One region of the Serratia sp. Nf2 genome, then DNA from elsewhere that is predicted to be linked to it. Evidence: predicted binding sites of a transcription regulator. Region 1 holds the regulator's gene; each other region holds the start of a gene.
What was found. The regulator CRP, encoded in region 1, controls carbon source genes, mostly activating them, when cyclic AMP is high. The targets are predictions, from matches to a motif close to ATGTGANNNNNNTCACAT.
Positions count from the first base shown of each region.

Region 1 (6,344 bases):
TGTAGTGCTCGCGCGCCAGAATGGTCATGGCGTTCAGGTGTTCGACGATGAACTGGCTGTGAGTGACCCACAGCCGCATGTCCGCCAGATAGTTCGACGCGAACCCCGGCTCCTGCATCGCCTGATTGAGCGAGGTGAACAGCGCGTTGTGCGCCTGGTTAACCTGCATGCGAGTATAGGCCAACGCGGTGGCGTCCGGTTCCGGTTGCTTCAGCATCAGCCGCAGCGCGGCTTGATCGTTCTCCAGCGCCTGATGGGCATTCTTGCGCAGCAGCCCGCTTTGCCACTGCGGCCACAGCCAAATGGTGCCGCCGAACGCCAGCACGCAGCCGATCAGCGTATCGATCAGGCGCGGCACCAGAAAATGCGAGCCGTTCAGCGCCAGCAGCTGCAGGGTGTAAACCGCCGTGACCGTAAAGCCAATCACCGACAGCCCGTAGTTCTTGCGCGAAACCAGGTAGGCCAGCAGCGTGATCACCAACATGATGCTCAGCGTTTCGCCTTCCGGCAACTGCAGCTGCAGCAGCCCGGCCGCCAGCAATAGCCCGGCAATCGTGCCCAGCGCACGGTGCTGAATGCGCACCCGGGTGGCGTTATACCCGTTTTGGCTTACCAGCATGATGGTGAGCAGGATCCAGTAAGGCTTCGGCAGGTTAAACACCGCGCCCAGACTGCTGCCGATCGCCAGCGTCACGCCCAGCCGTGCGGCGTTGCGCAGGGCGGTGGATTTGAACGACAGGTAGCTGGCCAGCGCCGGCCAAAACGGCAGGCGGTGTTGGCCGGGCATCAGATCGCGGCGGTACAACGGATGCTGGGTACGCAGCAGGCGGGCGATGCGGCTGAAGTGGTAATAACAAAACTGGCCGACCGGGTTATCGGGATGCTGCGCCGCCATTTTTTCCAGCGCCGCCAGCTCGTGGGTCATGGAGAAGCGCTTCGAATGTTGATGGTAGAGAATATCGTGCGCCACCACGCGCAGCCGGCCGGCGATCACCTGAGCATTGCGGCGAATGATCGCTTCGGCCTGGCTCTGCTCCACCAGCTTTTGCACCTCTTCCGGCAGATGCAGGCTGACGGTGATGTGCTCCTGCAGATCCATCGCCACCTGAAAGGCGCGCTGCAGGCGCTTTTGCTCGAGGTTGTTGGCGTGCGGCAGGAAATTAAGCTGTTGGTACAAAAGGCTGATCAGATCCATCACCTTTTGCTGGCGCACCAGCAGCGGCGGCAGCGCGGTTTGCGGATCAATATGCTGGGTCAGCAGCGAGTATTTGGCTTCGAAATAGTCCGCCAGTTCCAGGTAGAGCTGGCTGAGCGTCTCGCGCATCGGCTGCTCTTTCCACAGCTTGAACCAGAACCAAGTGAATAAGCCGTACCAGGCGGTGCCGATGGCGTACAGCAGCGGCGCCTGCCAGAGAGGCACCGTACCGGCCGTGCTGAGGGCGAAGATGGCGGCCACCAGCGCCGCCGGCAACAGCCGGGCGTGCAGCGGGCTGATTTCACCGGTGACGCCGAGCAGCAGTGCCAGGCCCAGCATCAGCGCCGGCAGCGGCACGTGCCACAACATGGCCTGTTGCAGCAGCACGCTGCTGAAGGCGAACAGCGAACCGCCGACGATCAGACGTTTAAAGAAGCGCTTATGCGGTGTGTCCAGACCGGCGATATTGCAGCAGGCGGGCACCAGAGAGAACATCAGGCCGAGCTGTAGCTGGCCTATCAGCAGGCCGAACAGCACCGGCAGGCACAACACCAGCGTTTGTCGCAGTGCGTAGTTGATTTCCGGGTGGTAGATCAGGCGGCGCCACATGGCAGAAAGCAGACAAAAAAACGGCGCAGATTGCGCCGTTTCTTCAGGGATTAACGGGTGCCGTAGACGACAATGGTTTTGCCGTGGGCGGAAATCAGGTTTTGATCTTCCAGCATTTTCAGAATACGGCCAACGGTTTCACGCGAGCAGCCGACGATCTGGCCGATCTCCTGACGGGTGATCTTGATCTGCATGCCGTCCGGGTGAGTCATGGCGTCGGGTTGCTTCGCCAGATTCAGCAGGGTTTGCGCGATGCGGCCGGTCACGTCCAGGAAGGCGAGGTTGCCCACTTTTTCGGAAGTGACCTGCAGGCGGCTTGCCATTTGGGCGGACAGACGCATCAGGATGTCCGGGTTCACCTGGATCAGCTGACGGAATTTCTTGTAGGAAATTTCGGCCACTTCACAGGCGGTTTTCGCGCGAACCCAGGCGCTGCGCTCCTGGCCTTCTTCGAACAATCCGAGCTCGCCGATGAAATCCCCCTGGTTGAGGTAGGACAGGATCATCTCTTTACCTTCTTCATCCTTGATCAGCACCGCGACGGAGCCTTTCACGATGTAGTAAAGCGTTTCGGCCTTTTCACCTTGGTGAATCAGCGTACTCTTCGATGGATATTTGTGGATATGGCAATGAGACAGGAACCATTCGAGAGTAGGGTCTGTTTGCGGTTTGCCGAGAACCATTCGCTGTTATCCTCTGTTGTTATCGCTGCCTTGTGTCACAGGGGTCAGAGTTCCCTGTAAAACCCGCCTGTAGCCGCAGTCATGAGCGAGGGCTACCGGCAAGTTTTGAGGCGTGTCATAAAAATACGCTGTCGCTCTAGCATATTAACTTGCCGTAAGCGCTGCAAGCTACATTCTGTTAACATACCGGTAAAGGAGCCTTTCTCTGGGCGTTTCCCTGAAATTCAGTGTCCCGGAAAGATTTATTGCGGCTCTGTTTGTAGCACAGAGTAAGGCGGGTGTCTCGTGTTGTCTCGCTTCAGCATGATTAGCATCAGGTTACGTTGCCTGTTTCTATGCGAAAGCGTACCCTGATTTTAAGAAATTAACCGGAGTGACCAGAATGCAGGCAAGAGTTAAATGGGTGGAAGGGTTAACGTTTTTGGGTGAATCGGCCTCCGGCCACCAGGTGCTGATGGATGGCAACGCCGGCGATAAAGCGCCCAGCCCGATGGAGATGGTGCTGATGTCGGTGGGCGGCTGCAGCGCGATCGACGTGGTGTCCATCCTGCAAAAAGGGCGCAACGACGTGCGCGACTGTGAGGTGAAGCTGACCTCCGAGCGCCGTGAAGAAGCCCCGCGGTTGTTCACCCATATCAACCTGCATTTCATCGTTACCGGCCAGGACCTGACCGACAAGATCGTCGAGCGTGCGGTGAACCTGTCGGCAGAGAAATACTGCTCGGTGGCGTTGATGCTTAACAAGGCCGCCACGGTGACCCACAGTTTCGAGATCCGCCACCCGGCGTAATCGAGACGGAGCGCGGCCCGGCGCCGCGCTCAACGCGTTTATTCGATCTTCTTGCCTTCCAGCAGCCGCTGCACCAGCGGCGCCATGATCAGTTCCATCGCCAGCCCCATCTTGCCACCCGGCACCACTAACGTATTGATGTGCGAGATAAACGAGCCCTGCAGCATCGCCAGCAAATAGGGGAAGTCAATTTGATCCAGCCCGCGGAAGTGGATCACGACGAAGCTTTCGTCCAGTGAGGGAATCGCCTTGGCGGCGAACGGGTTGGAGGTGTCCACCGTCGGCACGCGCTGGAAGTTGATGTGGGTGCGCGAGAACTGCGGCGTGATGTAGTTGATGTAATCTTCCATCGAACGCACCACCGAGTCCATCACCGCTTCGCGAGAGTGACCGCGCTCGCCGGTATCGCGGATCAGTTTCTGGATCCACTCCAGGTTGACGATCGGTACCACGCCGACCAGCAGATCGACGTGGTTTGCCACGTCGTGGTGCTCGGTGACCACGCCGCCGTGCAGCCCCTCGTAAAACAGCACGTCGGTCGGCGCCGGCAGCGGTTCCCACGGGGTGAAGGTACCCGGCACCTGATTGTAGGGCACCGCTTCGTCGTAGGTGTGCAGATACTTGCGCGAACGGCCGGTGCCGTTCTTGCCGTAGTCGATAAAGCTCTGCTGCAGCAGGCCGAAGTCGTTGGCCTCGGGGCCGAAATAGCTGATGTGTCTGCCCAGATCGCGCGCCTTGCGGATCGCCGCGTCCATTTCCGGCCGGGTGTAGCGGTGGAAGCTGTCACCCTCCAACTCGGCGGCGCGAATGTTGAGCTGTTGGAATATTTTGCGGAACGCCACGCTGGTGGTGGTGGTACCGGCGCCGCTGGAACCGGTCACCGCGATAACGGGATGTTTGGCAGACATGGTGGTTGTCACTCCGTGTTGAATGCGCCGGGGTCAGGGGATTATTGTGGCTCTTGTTGACGCTCTCTATGTCAGGAAAAAATGGCGCGCGCTGGTTTGCAATGCCCCATTGTTACCTGATTTTTTCCGTCAGTCATAGAACCGATCGCCACTAAATTTCTTCCTGCCCGGCGCGGAACTGGCCGCGCGGCATGATGTTGACGCTCTCGTGCAGTTCCGACCACACCAGCACCACTTCGCCGTTTTTCAGCTGGCGGCGCACGTCCTCCACCTTCTGTTCCAGCGAGCGTTCGTGCTCGCCGTAATCGGTGCCTTCGCGCAGCACAAAGGATTCGATCAGGCTGTTCAGGGTGTCGGTTGCCAGTTCTTGCCAGGGAATGATCACGTCGGGATGTCCAGATAAGGGGAAAGCCAGGCCGGAATGCGATGCTCCAGCCACATGTGCGGTTTTTTCAGCGTGCCGCCGACAAAGCCGACGTGGCCGCCGAACTCGGTCAACTGATATTCAATATTGCGCGGCAGGCCGGCGACGTCGGGGATCACCTCATGGGTCATGAAGGGATCGTCCTTCGCATGGATGATCAGCAGCGGCGTCTGGACAGCCGGCAACAGCGGCAGGGCGCTGCAGCGGCGATAATAGTCGATAGCGTCGCTGAAGCCGTGAATGCGTGAGGTGATGGCGTCGTCGAATTCGCGGATGCGTCGCAAGCCGTTCAGCTGTGACAGCTTGAGCGGCAGAGTGTCCGGGTAGTGCAACAGCTTACGGGTGGCGTTTTGTTTCAGCTGCCCCAGCAGGTAGCGCTGATAAACGCGGGAGAAGCCTTGCTCCATGCGGTAGGCGCAAGGCTCCAGCATCAGCGGCGCCGAGACCACCACTGCCGCCTGCAGCAAGCTGTCGGCGCCTTGCTGCGCCAGATAGCAGGCCAGCATGTTGCCGCCGAGCGAAACGCCTACCGCCGCGGTCGGCACCTCGCCGTAGCGGTCACGTAGCCAGCGCAGGAAGAAGCGCGCATCTTCGGTTTCACCGGAGTGGTAGATGCGCTGCTTGCGGTTGGGCACGCCGCTGCAGCCGCGAAAGTGCATCACCACGCCGAGCCAGCCACGCTCACGCCAGGCGTTGAGCAGGCCATGCGCGTAGGGGCTGTAGAAGCTGCCTTCCAGGCCGTGGAACAGCACCGCACGCGGTTTGTCGCGCGCCTGCGCCGGATCTTCGCTCCAGGCGAGATCGACGAAATCGCCGTCGGGCAATTCCAGCCGTTGCCAATGCGGTTTCAATAACACGCGGCGGCGCACCAACCGCGGCAACAGCGTTTGCAGGTGCGGGTTACTGGCCCCGGTCAGAGGGCGAAAGGTGTTAGGCATAGGCTGAGTAAAAATGTTGTGGGCGGCTATTGTGAGATCCCTAGCGCACTGTTAGCTTCAATACCAAGAATTAACAATGATACTGCAAAAAAGCGCCGTGGGTGAGGAGCACCCGTGCCATGGAACCGAGTTTATTCCTTTCGATGCTGGGCTTCCTGTGGGTCGCCGCCATCACGCCTGGCCCCAATAACCTGCTGTTGACCACCTCTGGCGCCAACTTCGGCTTTATGCGATCGCTGTGGCTGATGATCGGTATCATGCTCGGCATGCAAAGCATTTTGCTGCTGGTGGCCTTCGGCGTCGGCAGCCTGATCCTGGTCTACCCGTCGCTGCACCTGATCCTGAAAATCCTCGGCAGTTTGTATCTGCTGTGGCTGGCGTGGAAAGTCGCCACCGCCGCCTATGAAAAACTGGAAACCGACGTGGCGCCGCCGCAGCCGGTGCGGCTGTATCAGGGCTGGCTGCTGCAGTTCCTCAATCCGAAAGCCTGGCTGATGGCGCTGGGGGCGGTGGCCAGCTTCAGCCTGGCAGGCGATAAGTACAACGGGTCCATTGCGGCGATCGCGCTGGGCATTTTGGTGGTCAACATCGTCGCCGGCATTATCTGGCTGGCGTTCGGCACCGTGATCGGCCGCCTGCTGCGCAGCAAAAAGGCCTGGGTTATCTTCAACGTTTCCATGGGGTTGTTGACCGCAGCCTGTGTGTTACTGATCTGGCATTAAGGAGCGAACGATGGCGGAAAATTATTATCACGTGGTCGCCTTTACCGGTGAAGGGCTGCGCGGCAACCCGGCCGG
Region 1 covers NZ_PYTW01000012.1:20,585-26,928, reverse strand. The annotation lists gene C9411_RS22465 (YccS/YhfK family putative transporter) at 1-1,804, opposite strand, end outside; gene crp (cAMP-activated global transcriptional regulator CRP) at 1,855-2,487, opposite strand; gene C9411_RS22455 (OsmC family protein) at 2,870-3,277, shown strand; gene C9411_RS22450 (phosphoribulokinase) at 3,316-4,185, opposite strand; gene C9411_RS22445 (YheU family protein) at 4,337-4,570, opposite strand; gene C9411_RS22440 (hydrolase) at 4,567-5,547, opposite strand; gene C9411_RS22435 (LysE family translocator) at 5,667-6,269, shown strand; gene C9411_RS22430 (PhzF family phenazine biosynthesis protein) at 6,280-6,344, shown strand, end outside.

Region 2 (6,344 bases), on a different contig from region 1:
CGACGATAAACGCGATCACCCCCAGCGAGCCGCCGTACTGCAAGATAATGCCGATGATGATGCTGCTGAACACCGTCGACAGCCGGCTGAAGGAGTAGCAGAAACCGACGGCGCGGGCGCGGATGTGGGTCGGGAAGATCTCGGATTGATACGAGTGGTAGCTGTAGGTCAGCCAGGCGTTGGACCAGGTGATGAAGAAGCCGCACAGGATCAGCCACAGCGGGTTGTTCTGCAGCGCGAACAGCGAACCGAAGATCACCGTCACCAGGCACGACAACACGATCTGCCACTTGTTCTCCATCTTGTCGGCGTAGAAGCTGCACAGCAGCGAGCCCAGCGGGTAGGCCAGCGTGATGAAGAAAGCGTACAGCAGGCTGTGGGTGACCGAAGCGCCCTTGCCCGACAGTAGCGCCGGCAGCCAGTTGCCGAAGCCGAAGAAGCCGATGGCCTGAAAGAAGTTCATCACTACCAGCATCAGCGTGCGATCGCGGTACTGCGGCGCCCAGATATCGCGAAAGCGGCCGCGCGGCGGCGCCCCCTCGGCATCATCCACCGGGCGCGACGGGAAGTCCGCGGCCGCCACGCCGCAGCGCCGCTCCATATCCCGCATCACCTGCCGGGCCTGCGCATAGCGCCGCTGCTGCACCAGCCAGCGCGGCGACTCCGGTAGCCCCTTGCGCACCAGCCAGATCACCAGCGAGGCCAGCGCGCCGGCGATCACCACGTAGCGCCATCCGCTCAGGCCCCAAATCGTCTGCGGCACCAACCACCAGGACATCAGCGCCACCGCCGGCACCGACAGGAACTGCACGAAGAACGCGAAGGCGAAAGCCCGGGTGCGCAGATGCGCGGGCACCCACTCCGTCAGGTAAGTATCGATGGTCACCAGCTCAATGCCGAGCCCGACGCCCACCAGAAAGCGCAGAAAGATCACCCATTCCGCCTGCTGTTGAAACGCCAGCAGCAGCGAGAAGACGCCATACCAGATCAGGGCGAACATGAAGGTGGCGCGGCGGCCGAAGCGATCGGCGTACGGGCTCAGCAAGCTGGCGCCGACGAACAGGCCAAGAAAGGTGGCGGAGGCGAAGGCCGCCTGGTCCGACACGCCGAAGACGCCCTGTGCGCCGGTGTGGAAAATGCCGTCGGCGATAAGGCCGGTGCTGATATAGCCGGTCTGGAACAGATCGTAGAGTTCGAAAAAGCCGCCCAGCGACAGCAGAATGATAAAGCGCCACAGACCGGCCGACGCGGGCAAGGCGTCGATTCTGGCCGCCAAATCCCGCGCATGGATCGGCGACGCCGCTACAGAGTCACTCACCGTTAACCTCGCATTAACATTTTTGATGACTTTCTATGCTAGCGAAGCGGCGTCGGAGTTAAATTTTTAATTAGCAGACTATGAAAAAAAGTTAAGCATAAAACGCTGCAGCAGCCTGTTTTATAGCAGGAAAATGCAACGCGGGATGCCGCAGCGGCATCCCGAATCGGCGGCTTAACGGCTGGGGTGCTGCTGCAGCCGTTCGCTGCGGTAGACGCTCAGCAGGCACCAACCGAGGGCGATCAGCGCCAGCGGCGCGGCGACGAAGCCGATGTTGCCCATCCCAAGATGCAGGCTCACCTGGTTGCCCAGCAGCGCACCGCTGCCGATGCCGAAGTTGTACAGGCCGGAGAAGATCGCCATCGCCACGTCGGTGGCGTCCGGCGCCAGGCTCAGCACTTTGGCCTGCATCGACAGGCCGATGGCCATGATCGCCATGCCCCAGAAGATGCACAGCACCGTCAGGTGGCTTTCGCTGCCGGCGGCCGGCAGCAGCAGCAGCAGGCTCAAGGCCAGCAGCGCGATGGCGCCGATAAAGAAGCCGGAAGGAAAACGTTCGCTGTAACGGCTGAACAGCAGGCTGCCAACGATGCCGGCGGCGCCGAATAACAGCAGCATCAGCGTGGTGAAGTTCTCCGACAGCCCGGCCACGGTCTGGATAAACGGCTCGATATAGCTGTAGGCGGTGAAGTGCGCCGTCACCACGATGACGGTCAGCATGTACAGCGCCAGCAGCGCCGGGCGTTTGAACAGCAGCGGCACGCTGGCCAGCGAACCGGAGTGCTCGCTTTTCAGCACCGGCAGCAGGCGCCACAGCAACACCAGCGCCAGGGTGGCGCACACCGCGATGCCGATAAAGGTCATGCGCCAGCCGAGCAGCTGCCCCACCACCCGCCCGAGCGGCAACCCGAGCACCATCGCCAGCGCGGTGCCGCCCGCCAGCAGGCTCAGCGCCTGGGCTTTCTTGCCCGGCGGCGCCACGCGGATCGCCAGCGAGGCGGTGATCGACCAGAACACCGAGTGCGCCAGCGCCACGCCGGCGCGCGAAATGACCAGCGTGGTGAAGTTCCAGGCCACGGCGGTCAGCACGTGGCTGGCGATAAACAGCATGAACACGCCGATCAGCAGCTTGCGGCGCTCGATTTTGCTGGTCAGCAGCATGCACGCCAATGAGGCGGCGGCGACGATCCAGGCGTAGATGGTGATGATCAGGCCGACCTGTTCGGTTTGCATCGAGAAGCTGGCAGCAATGTCGCTCAGCAGACCAACCGGAATAAATTCGGTGGTGTTGAAGATAAAGGCCGAGACGGCGAGGATAACCACGCGCAACCAGGCGGTTGAGCGCGAAACGGCAGCGTGTTCCATGGTAAACAAAATCCGGACAGGTGCGGGCAAGTCGCGATATTTTAACCAACCGGCCCGCTAAATGCGATACGCGTCACACTTTAATTGTGTGGTTTTTTTCGCCGCATTTCGACACATTCGCAGACACACGGTTGCACAAATGCTGTGCTAATCTCTTGAAGCGTACCAATTTTTCCTGCCGCTCTTCCCCCCCGGCCGCCGCAGACGACGCGCCGCGCCGAAGAACCGCGCGCAGTGTCCATTTGGCGTTTTCTGAGGCGAGGTCATTATGTCCGCGATTTATGATTGGTCCGTGCTCGCATTGCGCAATGTTTACGATCGCCGCATTCAGGGCAAGCCGGTGCTCGACAGCGCCGCGCTGTTCCCCGACGCCGAGCGTTTCACCGCCCAATGGCGGCAGATCCGCGAAGAGGCGCTGACCGTCGCCCACGATCTGCACAATATTCCCCGTTTTCACGAGATCATGATCCAGCAGGAATCGATCTCCGCCAACGACGCGCGCGACTGGCGCATGTTCATCATGAAGGCCTACGGCCAGCCGATCGCCCGCAACCTGGCGCGCTGCCCGACGCTGGCGGCGCTGATCGCCTCGTCGCCGGACGTGCTGTCCGCCTCGCTCTCCTTCCTGGCGCCCGGTAAACAGGTGCCGCCCCACCGCGGGCCGTTCCGCGGCATTCTGCGCGGCTATCTGGTGCTGGACATGCCCAAACGCGCCGACGGGGTGCCGGCGGCGGTGCTGAAAGTGGACGGCCGCGAATACCGGCTGCACGAGGGGGAGTTCATGCTGTGGGACGATACCTTCGAACACGAGGTGTGGAACGACAGCGCGCAGGTGCGCACCGTGCTGCTGCTGGACATCCGCCGCCGCGACATGCCCGCCGGGCTGCGGCTGCTCTCCAGCGCCATCGTCGCCCTGGTGCGGCTGAACGTGCGCTGGATGCAGCGCCATTTCTGAGTCCGGCGCTCAGGCGACTAACCGTCCTGAGAGGTCGGGCATTGCTGCGCCAGCCACTGCTCGGCGGTGGTGGTGGCTATGCCCTGGCGCGCATTGAAGGTTTTCGCCTTATCCCAGGCCACGCCGTCGGGCCGGGCGAAAGCCAGCCGGTATTTGGCGCCGACGTCACGCGGATGGTTCCGCACCTCCTCCTGCAGCCGCTCGTTGTCCAACAGGACTCTGTTGACCTCAACGCCCCAGTGCGCCTGCATGACATCGGCAAGCTCGCGGTAGGTCAGCGTGTCCCCGGCGATATAGACCACCTGGTTGCGAAACGCGGGCCGATGGAAAAAAATCGCGGCCGTCAGCCGGCCAATGTCCTCGGGGGTGGTCAGCGTCACCGCGTAGCGCCAGTCGCCCAGCGCGCGCACCGTTTTGGTGGCCGCGTCCACCACGCCAAAACCCGAGTCAAACAGGTAGCTGGTGAAAATGCCCGTGGAAACAATCACCCACGCCGTCGCCTTCTGCGCACGCAGCAGGTGGCGCACCTCGAGCTGTTCATCCCACACCTGTTGCCCGCTGCCTTTGCCGACAACATCGTAGTCCACGCCGAACTGCCACGGGAAATAACGCGCCACGCCCGCCTGCAAAGCGGCCTGGGTGATCTTTATCTGCGTGCCCGCCCCGCCGACAAAGCCGCTGCAGTTGATCACCGCGTCAAAGCCACGCAGCAGCGCGCTCAGCTCATCCACGCTGTTTTGCTGCAGGTCGCCTTCCACCACGGCGATGCCGAGCCGCGTCAGCGCATCCCGCCGCGCACGATGCGGGCCGCTCACGGCGCGGGCGGCCTCCGGCCGCAGCAGCACGCTGATGTTTAAAGCGTGGTGTAACCGGGCCTGCCGGCTCATCGCGCGCAATACCGGCAGCCCCAGTTCACCGGCGCCGAGTATCAGCACGGTATTGATGGATGGATTTGTGGATTTCATTCTTGCCTCCTGTCTTAACACTGCGCCATCCTGACAGCTGACAAAAACGGGTTCAATTAGGTACACGCGTGATACCGGAGAGGAATATGACGAACGATCGGGAAGCGCTGCTGCAATTTTCGCAGGCGTTCTGTGAAGAATTGAGCAACGACGATGAAGGGTTGAAGCGTGAGATCCTCGCACATGCGGGCAACCGTTGGTCGCTGGGGGTATTGCATATCCTGGGCACCCACGGGCCGCTGCGCCACGGCGAGATAGGCCGCCAATTAGCGGGCGTGACGCAGAGAATGCTGACGCGGACGCTGCGCCATCTCGAGCGGGACGGGTTGATATCGCGCTGCGATTATCAGGAAAAGCTGCCCCGCGTGGTTTACACCATCACCGACGCGGGGGAAGAGATGCTGCTCAACATGCTGCCACTCTGGTCGTGGATTATCGCCTCCGCCGATGCCTTCAGGGCGGCCCGCTCACGCTACGATGATCAAGATCGAAGCGCCGCCGAGGGATGAACGCGGGCCTCCCTGCCCAAAGGGCGGCGCTCAGCCACCGCCCAGATAGGCCTTTCTCACCGCCGGATCGTTCAACAGCTCCGGTCCGCTGCCGGTGAGGCGGATCTGGCCGTTGACCATCACATAGCCGCGATCGGACAGCTTCAGCGCGTGGTTGGCGTTCTGCTCCACCAGAAACAGCGTCATGCCGCTGCGGGTCAGCTCGCGCAGCACGCCGAAGATCTGCCGCACCACGATCGGCGCCAGCCCCAGGCTCGGTTCGTCCAACAGCAGCAGCTTCGGCCGGCTCATCAGCGCGCGGGCGATCGCCAGCATCTGCTGCTCGCCGCCGGACAGGGTCATCGCCCGCTGGTTGCGCCGCTCCTTGAGACGCGGAAACAGCTCGAACATACGCGGCAAATCCTCCGCCAGATAGCGGTTGCCGACGGTGATGGTGCCCATCAGCAGGTTCTCCTCCACGCTCATGTCCGGGAAAATGCGCCGCCCTTCCGGCGCCTGCGCGATGCCGCCGGCCGCCACGTAGTGCGTGGAGCGGCGGCTGATGTCCTCGCCGCCAAACAGGATCTGCCCGCCGGCGATGCGCGGCTGGCCGAAGATTGACATCAACAGCGTGGATTTGCCCGCGCCATTGGCGCCGATCAGCGCCACCGTCTCCCCGGCGTTGACCTGCAGCGACACCTTGCGCAGCGCCTGGATCGGCCCATAAAACACATCCACTTCGCGAAATTCCAGCATCGCTTCGCTCATCCCGCCAGCTCCTCTTCGTCCGCGCCCAGGTAGGCGGCGATCACCGCCTCGTTGTGCTGGATCTCCTGCGGCGTGCCGCGGGCGATCACGTCCCCGTGATCGAGCACGATCACCCGATCGGAGATCTCCATCACCATGCCCATGTCATGCTCGATCAGCAGCACCGTGATGCCGTGATGCTGGCGCAGGAAGCGGATGATACGGCTCAGCGTCGCCGTTTCCACTGGGTTCAGCCCGGCGGCCGGCTCGTCGAGACAGATCATCTCCGGCGCGGTGCACATGGCGCGCGCGATCTCCAGCCGCCGCTGTTGGCCGTAGGACATTTCCCCCGCCAGCCGGTTGGCGCAGTCCACCAGATCCACCACCTCCAGCCAGTAGAAGGCGTGATCCAGCGCGGCGCTCTCCGCCCGGCGGTAGCCCGGCGTGTTCAGCACCCCGGCGATCAGGTTGCGGTTGCTCTGCATGTGCTGCGCCACCAGCAGGTT
Region 2 covers NZ_PYTW01000001.1:913,509-919,852, forward strand. The annotation lists gene C9411_RS04365 (MFS transporter) at 1-1,318, opposite strand, end outside; gene C9411_RS04370 (sugar transporter) at 1,493-2,683, opposite strand; gene C9411_RS04375 (aspartyl/asparaginyl beta-hydroxylase domain-containing protein) at 2,952-3,638, shown strand; gene C9411_RS04380 (aromatic alcohol reductase) at 3,656-4,603, opposite strand; gene C9411_RS04385 (helix-turn-helix domain-containing protein) at 4,690-5,112, shown strand; gene C9411_RS04390 (ABC transporter ATP-binding protein) at 5,143-5,859, opposite strand; gene C9411_RS04395 (ABC transporter ATP-binding protein) at 5,856-6,344, opposite strand, start outside.
Region 2: a site for CRP is predicted at 2,745-2,762, ahead of C9411_RS04370 (sugar transporter). Genes of this name have one in related genera too.

Region 3 (6,344 bases), on a different contig from region 1:
GGCGGTCGAACAGCTCCAGCGCGGCGGCGTAGCCCGCCACGTCGCGGCGGTGGCCATAGGAGGAGTCAAAGTCCACGAAGTTGGTGAACACGATGGTGTTGTCGCCGGCCTTTTCCATTTCGATCAGGGTCGCGTCGAACAGCGCGTCGATGCCGGTCGCCTTCACCTTCTTGGTGATGCCGACGTTGGCGTAGATGTCGGCGATTTTACCGATCGACACCACTTCACCGCCCTTCTCGTCCACCAGCTTTTTCAGCACGGTCGGCGCCGGCGGCTCTACCGCCAGATCGTGGCGGTTGCCGGTGCGCTGGAAGTGGCCCGGCTTGTCGCCGACGAACGGACGCGCGATCACGCGGCCGATGTTGTACCCGCCTTCGGTCAACTCTTCACGCGCGATTTCGCACAGCTCGTACAGGCGATCCAGGCCGAAGGTTTCTTCATGACAGGCAATCTGGAACACCGAGTCGGCGGAGGTATAGAAAATCGGCTTGCCGGTTTTCATGTGCTCTTCGCCCAGCTGATCGAGGATCACGGTGCCGGATGAGTGGCAGTTGCCCAGGTAACCCGGCAGCTTGGCGCGCTCCACCAGCTTATCCAGCAGCGCCTGCGGGAAGCTGTTGTGCTCGTCCTTGAAGTAGCCCCAGTCGAACAGTACCGGCACGCCGGCGATTTCCCAGTGGCCCGACGGCGTGTCTTTACCGGAAGAGAGTTCGCTGGCGTAAGCGTAAGCGCCGATGATGTCGGCGTTGCGATCCAGCCCCTGCGGGAAGTTGCCGGTGGATTCTTCCGCTGCTTTACCGAGGCCCAGACGGCTCAGGTTAGGCAGCGTCAGCGGCCCCTGGCGGCCCACGTTGGCCTCACCGCGCGCGCAAACCTCGGCGATGTGGCCCAGGGTGTCGGAACCCTGGTCGCCAAAACGTTCGGCGTCTTCGCTGGCGCCGATGCCGAAGGAGTCCAATACCATAATAAATGTGCGTTTCATCTGTGCTCTCCTGCGTGTTCTCACGCTATTGCGACCGCAAGACTGCAATCGCCCTTATTCTCTAAATTTAGACCCAATGGATTTCAAGTTGTAGCCAGGCGGCTAGCGCGTGTATCTCCAGGAGCTTACTCAAGTAAGTGACTGGGGTGCACGCGTGCAGCCAACAACGCTACGGCTTGAAAGACGAGGGTCATCACGCTTGAGTGATGCGCTTATACACCACCGGCGTCGCCTCCGGCGCCTTGTCGCTCAGCGTCATTGCGCTGCGCACCGCATCGGCCGCCTGCTGCCAGCTCTCTTCATCGTTGGCGTGGATCATCGCCAGCGGCTGCTGGGCATCCACTTTATCGCCCAGGCGCGCCACCTCGGTCAGGCCAACGCTGTAGTCGATGGCGTCGCTCGCCCGACGACGGCCGCCGCCCAGCGACACCACCGCCATGCCCAGCGCGCGGGTATCCATGGCGCTGATGATGCCCGACTTTTCAGCATACACCGGCTTGCTCAGCGTTGCCGCCGGCAGATAGCTATCGTAGCGTTCGACGAAGTCTATCGGCCCCTGCTGCGCCGCCACCATGCGGCCAAACACCTCCGCCGCCTTGCCGTTGTCCAGCACCGCCTGCAGTTTGGCGCGCGCATCGGCCTCGTCTTGCGCCAGGCCGCCGGACAGCAGCATTTCCACGCACAGCGCCAGCGTCACTTCCAGCAGGCGCGGGTTGCGGTATTCGCCGGTCAGGAAGCGCACCGCTTCGCGCACTTCCACCGCGTTGCCGGCGCTGGAGGCCAGCACCTGGTTCATGTCGGTCAGCAGCGCGGTGGTCTTGCAGCCCGCGCCGTTGGCCACGCCGACGATCGCCTGCGCCAAGTCTTGCGACAGCGCATAGGTCGGCATAAAGGCGCCGGAGCCGACCTTCACGTCCATCACCAGCGCATCCAGCCCTTCCGCCAGCTTCTTGGCCAGAATGGAGGCGGTGATCAGCGGGATCGAATCCACGGTGGCGGTAATGTCGCGAGTGGCGTAGAAACGTTTGTCCGCCGGCGCCAGCGAACTGGTCTGGCCGATGATCGCCACGCCGACGTCCTGAATGATTTTGCGGAAGGCGTTATCGTCCGGGAAAATATTGAAGCCCGGAATGGCTTCCAACTTGTCCAGCGTGCCGCCGGTATGCCCCAGGCCACGGCCGGAGATCATCGGCACATAGCCGCCGCAGGCCGCCACCATCGGGCCAAGCATCAGCGAGGTCACGTCGCCCACGCCGCCGGTCGAATGCTTGTCGACGATCGGGCCATTCAGCGCCAGACTCTTCCAATCCAGCACGGTGCCGGAATCGCGCATCGCCATGGTGAGCGCCACGCGCTCCGGCATGCTCATGTCATGGAAGTAAATGGTCATCGCCAGCGCGGCGATCTGCCCTTCCGACACCACGTTGTCGCGAATGCCGTTGATGAAAAAGCGGATTTCCGCTTCGCTTAACGGCTGGCCGTCGCGTTTCTTACGAATAATTTCTTGAGCCAGGAACAAGGCATCCCCCTGTGTCGCCGAGAATCGGTGTAGACGGGCGCGCCTGGCGCCCGCCAACGAAATCGATCAGTAGCCGCCGCCGGCGGTCTGGGTCTGGTGGCCCAGCGCGGTCAGCAAGCTGGCCAGCAGGCTGGAAGCGCCAAAGCGGAAATGCCGCGCGTCGGCCCAGCCTTCGCCCAGAATACGATCGGCAAGTTGCAGATAATGCAGCGCATCCTCTGCGGTGCGCACGCCGCCGGCCGGCTTGAAGCCCACCGTCTTCGCCACGCCCAGATCGCGGATCACCGACATCATCAGCTCGGCGCTTTCCAGCGTGGCGTTGACCGGCACCTTGCCGGTGGAGGTCTTGATAAAGTCCGCCCCGGCCTTGATGGCGATCTCGGACGCCTTGCGGATCAGGTCGGCCTGCTTCAGCTCACCGGTTTCGATGATCACTTTCAGCAGCACGTTGGCCGCCTGACAAGCCTGCTTGCACTGTTTCACCAGCTCGAAGCCGACCTGTTCGTTGCCGGCGATCAGCGCGCGGTAAGGGAACACCACGTCCACTTCATCCGCGCCATAGGCGATGGCCGCGCGGGTTTCCGCCAACGCGATGTCGATATCGTCGTTGCCATGCGGGAAGTTGGTCACGGTGGCGATACGGATATCCGGCGTGCCTTGCTCACGCAGCGCCTTGCGCGCTACCGGGATAAAACGCGGGTAAATGCAGATGGCCGCCGTGTGGCCGGCCGGGCTGTTGGCCTGACGACAGAGGGCGATCACTTTCTCGTCGGTGTCATCATCATTCAGCGTGGTTAAATCCATCAGGTTCAGCGCACGTTGCGCTGCTGCGGTTAATTCGGTCATAAAACTCTCCAACTGAGTACCTGGATGTTGGCGAGCGGACTTGGTTCCATGAAGATAGCGCAGGGGAACGGCGTTCCCGCGGCGGCAACTGAGATCCTTCTCACCGCACATGGCCACCCGCCTTGCGGCCGGCCAGTAATAGCTATTTGAACACGAATGCCGAGGGCGATTCGCGTTCATCGTCACACTATATGAAATAGCACTGTAACAGACCGGAATTATATGTGAAGAGCATCACAAAATAACGCGATATCGTTCACAAATTCGCTAAAGAAGCGGCTGAAGATCGCGGGTGCGGCAAGCACCCGCGTTGCTTAGAGTATAGGCGGAGTCCCGCGATCGGTCGCGCCGTCGCGGGCTCCGGGATGGCTTACAGCGCCAGGAAGAAACCGGCGATGGTGGCGCTCATCAGGTTGGACAGCGTGCCCGCCGCCACGGCCTTCAGACCAAAACGCGCGATGTCGTGGCGACGGTTGGGCGCCATGCTGCCCAGACCGCCCAGCAGGATCGCCACCGAGGAGAGGTTGGCGAAGCCGCACAGCGCGAAGGAGATGATCGCCTTGGTGTGGGCCGACAGCACCTGCAGGCCTTCCGCCGCCACCACGTCGTCCGGGCGCAGATAGGCGCCGAAGTTCATGTAGGCGACGAACTCGTTGACGATGATCTTCTGGCCGATGAACGAACCGGCGGTCATCGCCTCGCTCCACGGCACGCCGATCAGGAAGGCGATCGGCGAGAACACCCAGCCGAGGATCAGTTCAAGCGACAGCTGCGGGTAATCGAACCAACCGCCGATGCCACCGAGAATGCCGTTGAGCAGGGCGATCAGCGCGATAAACGCCAGCAGCATCGCACCGACGTTCAGCGCCAGCTGCATGCCGGAAGCCGCGCCGGAAGCCGCCGCGTCGATCACGTTGGCCGGACGCTCTTCTTCGGCGATCAGTTTCATCGCATCGTCTTTATCGTGGGTCTGCTCGGTTTCCGGCACCATCAGCTTGGCGAACAGCAGCCCGCCCGGCGCGGCCATGAAGGACGCGGCGATCAGGTATTCCAGCGGCACGCCCATCTGCGCGTACCCCGCCAGCACCGAACCGGCTACCGAGGCCAGGCCGCCGCACATCACGGCGAACAGCTCTGACTGGCTCATGGTGGCGATATACGGGCGCACCACCAGCGGCGCTTCGGTCTGGCCAACGAAAATGTTGGCGGTCGCCGACAGCGATTCGGTGCGCGAGGTGCCCAGCAGTTTGTGCAGGCCGCCGCCCAGCACGCGGATCACCAACTGCATGATGCCGAGGTAGTACAGCACCGCAATCAGCGAGGAGAAGAACACGATCACCGGCAGGACGCGCAGCGCGAACACGAAGCCGCCGCCGCCGAACACCTCGAACATCTTGTCGGACACCAGCCCGCCGAAAATGAACGAAATGCCCTGATTGCCGTAGGCGATAACGTTTGCCACACCGTTAGACATACTGCCGAGGATGCTGCGGCCCAGCGGCACGTACAGCACCAGCGCACCGATGCCGACCTGGATGATGAACGCCCACACGACGGTGCGCAGTTTGATGGCCCGGCGGTTGCTGGAGAGCAGCACCGCAATGGCGATCAGCACCGCCATGCCAACCAGACTCATGATGAGTTGCATGCAAAGTTTCCCTGTTGCAAAAAATAAAATACATCCCTGCTCATGAAGAGAGGTCTGCTATTGGAGAGTTTCGGGGGGGGATTATACTGAGCGAGGTCACCCTCGCACCGATTTATGTCACAAATGTATACAACGAGACGCAAATGAAAATCCTATAACGTGACACAAGTCACGTTATGTTGATCTCAATTCGGCATGACGAACAGCGTTTGGGTATTGCGTTGCAGGTGAGCGGCGATCTCATCGGCCGGTTCCGGCCGCAGCTCGCACAGCGTCTGAAACACCTCGGCGGCGCGTTCGGGGCGATTCGGCTGCCCCTGATAGCCGGCCAGCGGCATGTCCGGCGCATCGGTCTCCAACAGCAGCGCCTCGAGCGGCAGCTGCGCCATCACGCCGCGCGTTTTCTGCGCCCGCTCATAGGTGATGGTGCCGCCCACGCCGATGTAATAGCCGAGGCGGATAAACGCCTGCGCCTGCGACAGGCTACCGGCGAAGCCGTGCACCACGCCGCGACGCGGCAGCTGCATGCGCCGCAGCGCCGCAGCCAGCTGATCGTGGGTGCGGCGCGAATGCAGGATCACCGGCAGGTCATGCTGTTTCGCCAGCTTCAACTGGGCCAGTAGCACGCTGTGCTGGCGCTCGAACTGCGGGTTGTCCATATACAGATCGAGCCCAATCTCCCCTACCGCCACCAGCTTGCGCGGCCGCTCGGCCAGCAGCGCCGCCAACTGTTCCAGCTGCGGCTCATGATGCTGCGCGATATACAGCGGGTGCAGCCCCAGCGCGACGAACAGCGGTGCGTGATCCTGCGCCAGCCGCAGCACCCGGGCAAAGCGATCGGCGGTGACCGTCGGGACGATGATGCGCTGCACGCCGGCGCTTGCCGCCCGCGTCAGGCTCTCGGCCTCATGCCCGGTAAAGGGCGGAAAATCGAAATGGCAGTGGGTATCGGTAAAGGCGTAACTCACAGCGCGCCCCCTTCACCCGGCGGCAAATCGCCCGGCAGAATGATCTTCGGTGCCGCCACGGCGGCCTCCGGCTGCGCTGCCAGATCGGGCGGCATGACGATGTCAGTCACGATCGGCGAAGGCATTCTGACGTTCTCCGGCTGGATCAGGCGGCGCGACAGCGTTTTTTTCACCTTCATGCCGTCCGGCTCCGGCTGCGCCATCCACTGGCCGACGGTGGCCAGGAAGTAACGGCCGCAGCGGCGCCCCAGGTGATAATCCTGATTGAGCGACCCCAGTCGGCTGCCCAGCGCATTGCTGGCCAGCGGCTTCGGCGGAAAGATTTCGAAGATGCGCAGCTTGCCCGGCGGCTTCTCGATAAAACGCTGGATGCGGTGATAG
Region 3 covers NZ_PYTW01000002.1:348,647-354,990, reverse strand. The annotation lists gene deoB (phosphopentomutase) at 1-982, opposite strand, end outside; gene deoA (thymidine phosphorylase) at 1,176-2,501, opposite strand; gene deoC (deoxyribose-phosphate aldolase) at 2,568-3,347, opposite strand; gene C9411_RS06720 (NupC/NupG family nucleoside CNT transporter) at 3,718-4,995, opposite strand; gene C9411_RS06715 (TatD family hydrolase) at 5,181-5,963, opposite strand; gene C9411_RS06710 (patatin family protein) at 5,960-6,344, opposite strand, start outside.
Region 3: a site for CRP is predicted at 3,570-3,587, ahead of deoC (deoxyribose-phosphate aldolase). Genes of this name have one in related genera too.